One region of the Blautia sp. OF09-25XD genome, then DNA from elsewhere that is predicted to be linked to it. Evidence: riboswitches for the same ligand, from Rfam matches in the RefSeq annotation. Region 1 holds a riboswitch; the other holds the start of a gene.
What was found. Region 1 has a riboswitch for cobalamin ahead of DXA93_RS05190 (sirohydrochlorin cobaltochelatase). Riboswitches for the same ligand answer to the same signal wherever they lie in the genome.
Positions count from the first base shown of each region.

Region 2: another riboswitch for cobalamin. It lies ahead of DXA93_RS03075 (hypothetical protein); the one in region 1 lies ahead of DXA93_RS05190 (sirohydrochlorin cobaltochelatase).

Region 1 covers NZ_QUMG01000004.1:146,053-149,467, forward strand. Annotated here, with positions in the region: gene DXA93_RS05185 (hypothetical protein) at 1-192, opposite strand, end outside; gene DXA93_RS05190 (sirohydrochlorin cobaltochelatase) at 332-1,636, opposite strand; cobalamin riboswitch at 1,931-2,124, opposite strand; gene DXA93_RS05195 (amino acid ABC transporter ATP-binding/permease protein) at 2,188-3,415, opposite strand, start outside.
Region 2 covers NZ_QUMG01000002.1:232,626-236,040, reverse strand. Annotated here, with positions in the region: gene DXA93_RS03075 (hypothetical protein) at 1-1,842, opposite strand, end outside; cobalamin riboswitch at 2,122-2,324, opposite strand; gene DXA93_RS03065 (DUF885 domain-containing protein) at 2,444-3,415, shown strand, end outside.

The sequences.
Region 1 (3,415 bases):
TGAAACATCTGATGTGGATGTACTGCTCTCTGCCTTAGATGCATCCTGTACAGAAGCGGAAGATGCGTCTGCCGCAGAAGACGCAGATACTGCAGATGCAGAAGATGACGCTGCATCCTTTCCGCCACATGCGCCGAGCATGGATACAGTCAGTGCTGCTCCAAGAAAAAGAACTGCCAATTTTTTTCTCATAATAAATTTCCTCCTTGTATCACCTTGAAGCGGATCTTTTTCATCCGCTCAACTTAAAATCCGACAGCACACTGAGTCTCTTCAGCCGTACTGCCGGATCTTATTTTACTCTATTTTACGTTCGGAATGCAACCCCTAATTATTCAGCATCGTCCTGAACGCCGTTGCCGTCCATAGCTGCCTTGGTATGCTGTACATACAGCTGCTCAACAGCATCAATTCTTCCAAGACCTTCGATCTGAGTGTCGATCTCGTCGAATGCACCGGATGCCTCAAACTGGCTCTTCCAGGAATCCTCATCCTCGCCTGCCATATCGTTGTTTGCGTGGTCACCTGCAACAACCATCAGCGGCCGAAGAATTACTTTCTTGTATCCGGCTGCTTTTACTGCCTCGATCACGTTCTCGCAAGCGGTCTCTTCCGGCTTGCCCTCAACGGTTCCGATGAATACGTTTTTGTATCCAAGAGTATCCATCTGTGTCTGCATCTGGCTGTAGGTTACATTTGCAGTGTGGGAAGTACCATGTCCCATAAATACGAAAGCAGTGCCGTCCTCTGCTGCTGCATCCAGACTGTCATAATTTGCAGATTTTACTGCCTGTGCCGTGATTGCTTCTGCAACGGCCTGTTTGTCCTCGTTGATTACGGTAGCGTCACTTCCAACCTCGCCAAGCAGCGGCTCTGCGATGGTTACGGACTCAAATTTATCTTTATAGCTATCTACTGCTTCTTTCAGCTCGTCGTACTCTGCGCCGTGCATCAGATGAGTCGGCTGAATAATCAGTTTTTTCACGCCATTGCTTACAGCTCTTTCCAGTGCCTGATCTACGTTGTCGATCTTCTCGTCATCGCGGGCCTGTACATGGTTGATGATGATCTGTGCAGTGAAGGCACGTCTTACGGACCAGTCCGGATATGCAGCCTGCAGAGCTTTCTCAACGCCTCCGATATCCTCAGCACGGCTGTCGTTGAAGGAAGTACCAAAGCTTACAACCAGAAGCTCATCCTCGCCGATCTCGTCTCCGTTTAACGGATCATCCTTGGAAGCATCCCCTGTGTCTCTTCCGAAGTAATCCGGATCTGCGTTCTCTCCTTCTACAAGTTCCTTCTGCGCGTCTGTCAGGGCATCCCATGCCTCTTTTGCTTCTTTGCACTGCTCGTCGGTGTTATCATTTCTTTCCTGTACATAAATTGCGTCAATCAAAGCTGCCACTTTATCTGCTGCCTCCTGGTCTGCATCTGCGGATACCTCTTCAGATGCAGAAGATGCGCTTACGCTGCTGCTTGCTGCTGTGGTGTCTTCCTCAGATGCGGAAGATGCACTTACGCTGCTTGTTGCTGTGCTGCTTGCGCTGCTGCTGGATGCGTTGCTGCTTCCGCATGCGCCGAGCATAGATGTTACCATAGCTGCTGAAATTAAAGCGACTACAAGTTTCTTTTTCATTTTTGTTTTCCTCCCATTTGCTGGTATCTTTGCAACAACCAATATCGGGGACGTTTTACATTTCAAACTATGAGAAACACGCTCCGCGAGTTTCTCAAGTTATCGCTGCAGTCGCTAAGGTCTCGTGCAAGCACGGACTTTGGCTCGTTGCCCGCGTAAATAGAAAGAAGCCCTTTCGTTTTTCAACGAGGGGCTTCCAGTATTTTCATCACAAAGAAAACCATCTCACCCGCTGTGGGGCAAATGTCCGCTTTCCTGTTTTGTACTGCCAGTTCCTCGTGGCACGAACGTAACGTTCCTGTACTGCGAAAGGCAGGTCTCCCGGCTCATTGCTTCAGGATTTGACTCCAGCGCATCGGTCTCCTTCCCGGTTTCCCAGTGGATCATTCCCCTGCTTGCAAAATACGGTGACGAGTTCGTGCAGGATTCACACCTGCTTCCCTTTTCACCGGACACGTATGTCCGACACCTTACACATCGATATTTAATTGTCTTTTCTTTAACGACTGTTAGTGTAGCACATCGTCTTTTCTCTGTCAAGTGCTGTAAAATCAGGAAATCCGGCCATTTTCCATTTCATATACCACATCCGCGACGTTCATCGTGGACACTCTGTGCGATACGAGCACAATGGTTTTCTCTTCTGCCGATTCTTTCAGGGATTTCAGAATAATTCCTTCATTTAAGGAATCAAGATTCGATGTCGGCTCGTCCAGCAGGATCATGGATGCGTCATGCAGGAATGCCCGCGCGATACCGATCCGCTGTTTTTCTCCGCCGGACAGCGTATCGCCGAGTTCTCCGACTTCGGTGTCGTAGCCGTTTGGCAGTGTCATGATGAAATCATGTATGGACACCTTCTTCGCCGCCTCCATAATTTCTTCCCGCGTCGCGCCGGGTTTTGCAATAGCGATATTGTTCGCAATCGAATCGTGGAACAGGTGTGTCTCCTGCGTCACATAGCTTTCCATATCGCGCAGATGCTTTGTCGGGATTTTGCGGACATCGGCTCCGTCCACGGAAACGCGCCCCGTCTGGACATCCCAGAAGCGCATCAGAAGTTTTAAGATCGTCGATTTTCCGGAACCGCTCGCGCCGTGGATGCCGGTGATTTTTCCCGGTTCCAGTTTCAGCGAATACTGATCCAGAATCGTCTCGTCTTCGTAGGCAAACGTTACATTCTGCGCCTCGGCTCCTGCAAATGCGTGGTCACCGCCGGATGCCGCATCTCCCGGAATTTCCTCCACCAGCGGCGCTTCCTCGAGAAGGGAAAGCACACGCTCGCCGCTTGCCAGCGTCTGATTCAGGTTATTCGACAGGCTGGACAGCGCCACGACCGGGCCGAAGGAACCCATCATCGCGACTGTGCAGGTCAGGACTCCCTCAAATCCGATCCCGCCTTTCGTGTAAAGATAGATCGTCAGTGCCAGCATGCCGAACGATGCCAGAAGAATCACCATGTTGGTGACAGACCGCTGGGAGCCTTCCATGCGCCTTAAGTTTTCCTGCACAGAAGCCAGTTCTTTCGACCGCCCTGACATCTGCTCTTTCCGTTTTTCGCCCTGTCCGTACTGAATCGTCTCGTCGAGGCCACGCAGGGAATCCAGCACGAAGCTGTTCAGCTCGCCAAAGCCTGTCCGGAACTCCATTCCTTTCTGGCTTCCGCGCTTTCCGTTCCACATCGGGATCACAACGCCGACCGTCAGATACGCCGCAAGTGCAAGCAGCCCTGCCAGAACATGGTATCTTCCAATGAAGCATACCATAATCAGAGAAGTT
Region 2 (3,415 bases), on a different contig from region 1:
TTTATTGGTCTCATCTGCCGGAAGATCTGCGGTCTTTTTCAGACTGGAAGATGCAATAGTAATGGTTCTTGCATACCATTTATCCCGTTTTGCAGAATGGGAAGAAACAACAAGTGCCTGATCGAGTGCTGCTACCGGAATATCATACTGCATTCCTGTTTTCGTCTCGCCGTCTGCTGTTGTGTAATCAACGGTGCCGACGCCTGCAATCCATGCACTCTTGTCTGTGGCAGCTGCCTCTTCCGGTGTTCCCATGTACAGATAATCGTAGGCAACACCACTTAACGTGATGCGTGCTTTCATGTCGCCGTCTTTTACGGTCAGCTCTACGCCGACTACTTTGAACATAGCTGCGCCGGTCTCCGCGGTTCCGCTGTAGATACCGTTTTCTACTTTCGCCGGTTCCGGAGTTGGAGTTGCGGTTGGAACCGGAGTCTCACTCGGAGTCGGGGTTGCAGTCGGGACCGGAGTCTCGGTCGGCTCCGGTATCGGAGTTACTTCCGGTGTTTTGCTTCCCGGAACTGCAAGATAAAGCTGCTGTTTGGTGTACCAGGTTCCGTCTTTCTTTCCAAGAACGATCGGAACGGTTGTGCCGGCTTTGTCCGCATCTACTTCAAATGTAAAGGAATAACCGCCGTTTGCTTCCTGCATTCCCTGGATAGCCGGTGTTTTTGCAAGGTCATCGTTCTTTCCAAGATACAGTTTATCAAATGATACGTTGTTTGTTTTCAGTGTAAGAACGAGTTTATCGCCCTTGTTGATCATTGTTGCCTCGGAGATGACGAACATTTTGAATACGCTGCCGTCCTCTTTGGTAACCGGTGCTTCTACACTGGCTGGCTTATTCGAGGAATCCTCACCTGGATTTTCGCTTGGAGTCTCGGTTGGTTCCGGTGTTACCGTCGGGATTGCATCGGTGCTGTGGATCGTAACGGTTTTATCAGCCCATGTTTTTTTCTTGGCTGAGCGAACGGCAACATCCATCTGTTTGTCAAGCTCTTCCACCGGAATTTCAAAACGATATCCGGTCTTTTCTGCACCAGTCTTCGTATCCGTATAGGTTTCGCTTCCTGTCGGAGCAATCCAGCTCTTTTCATCTGCTGCGGCAGCTTCTGCTGCTGTTCCCGTATACAGGTAATCATAGCCGGTTCCACTCAGCAGAATGGATGCTTTCAGTTTTCCATCTTTTACGATGAGTCTGGAAGAAATCACACGGAACATGCTTCCGGTTGCTTCTGCAGAAGTCTCATACTCACCATCTGCCGGTTTTGCTGCTTCCGCTGCTTTTGTTTCTTTCTCCTCGGCTGTATTGGATGCCTCATTTTTGGTTGTTTCTTTTACTTCCGTTTTCGGCTGTTCTGCCGCCGGACTGGTATTCTCTTTTACAACATCTTTGGTTTCTTCTTTTGCCGGTGTTTCTTTTTCAGCATCTTGGGAAGTCTCATCTGCTGCTTCCGGCTCTTTTTCTGTGGTATCGGCAGTCTCTTCACCGTCTTTTGCAGTGTCCTCTGCAGTATCTTCCGAAGCATCCTCATCTGCGGATGGTGTCTCGGTCTCGTCAGATCCTGCCGGTGTCTGATCCTCTGCAGGCGCGGCCGGTGTTTCCGTCGGCTCTTCTGCCGGAGTCTCTGCAGTGCTTTCACTGCTCTCGGTTTCTGCCGGTGTTGTTTCCGGTTCTGCCGTCTCTGCTGTTTCTTCGCTCTGCGGCGCTTCCTCTGCGGCTGCGCTGCTTTCTGTCTGTGCTGCTTTTTCCTGCGTATCTGCTAATACGCTGGCAGTCGGGCTCATGATCATGGACGCCGACAGCAGCAGTGCCAGAAATTTGCTTGAATTTCCTTTCATAACTTCTCCTTTTCTTCGGATCTCCTTCGCGCATCTGCTCCGGATTCCGTCTGACTTTTTCAGGCAGCTGGGCGGTGCCTGTCCCCGTCAATGATGTCTCCCTGCAAGTAATCTTGTTTTTGAGGACACATTTTTTCTGCGAAAAGACAAACAGACATCTGCTTTTTCTGCAAAAGAGTTTCTCCACCGGAGCTCTTTTTCGGACGCATGGCGACAAAAAAGCAGATGTCCGATTTTACTTCGTACATCTTTCCATGAATATATGCTTTCATCGGAAGCGATTCACTAACCTTTCCAGCAGGTTCCTGACTCGCAGATCTTCACGGCAGCCGCGCCTTCTCATGCGTTTCGCACAATGGCATTTCTGCAGCTAACACTCCCTGCTTACAGTGACCGGATCGCTCAGGATTTCCACCTGATTCTCTTTTACCTTCGCGGATTCTTTTTCAAATCCGTTCTGCACTGAAAAGTCCCTTATTTCATTCGTTACTGATTATAGCAAAGCCGTTTTGGAAAGTCAAATGAAAGGCCACGGAAAAAGCGCATAAAATCAGCATTTTTTACATACTTTATGATAACTGTCCGCACCGGAGCCTATTCTATGAAACCAGCTTCTCTGCACCGCCGCATCCTGTTCCCTCTGCTTCTGTGCGGCGGACTTCTTTTCGCCCTGCTGTTCTGGTATTTTTCCCCGTTCTTTTCCCCTGGTGAGAACCGCCGGTTTTCCGCGTATGTGGAGGAACGGTTCCACTCCGAGGTAACCTCTTCTGCCATCACGCTCCACTATACCCTCGCTGATCCGGCTTCCCGCGGAATTGCCCCCGGCACCGCCTCGTTCGGCACGGTTTCCATCCCTGACCGCACCTCGTATGATGCCCTGCTGCAGAGTGTGGAAACAACGCTCACATCCTTTCATCGCAACCGCCTCTCCGCGGAAAATCAGATCACGCTCGATCTTCTGCTCTACGAGCTGGACTGCGAGAAAATGCCGGGCAGCACCAGCCTTCTTGCGGAACCGCTCGGTCCGTCGCTTGGGATTCAGGCACAGCTTCCCATTCTGCTCGCGGAGTACCCGTTCCGCACACAGCAGGATATCGCCGACTACCTCCATCTTCTGCAGGATCTCCCGCGCTATTTCTCCGACCTCATCGCACTCGAGCAGGAAAAATCCCGGCAGGGCGTGTTTCAGAATGACCTTGCGGTCGATGGCATTATCCGCCAGTGCAGTGCTTTTCTCGCCGACGCGGATACACCGGAAAGCCATCTGCTCCACACCGTTTTTCAGAATAAACTGCAGGCGTCTTCACTGTTTTCTGAGGCGGAAAGGAATCTCTGTCTGCAGACGCATGAAAAACTCCTTACCTCCTGTGTTTTTCCCGCCTACCGCTCTCTTTCCGATGCGCTTTCTTCACTCCGCGGCAAGGGAACGCAGAACGCCGGCGGTCTTTCCCGGCAGGAAGGCGGACTTTCCTACTATGCGTATCTTCTCCGCAGCCGCGTCGGTGTTGACGCTTCACCGGAGGAGCTGACCCGCCTTTTAACACAGCAGCTTGCGGACCAGTGTGCCGAAATG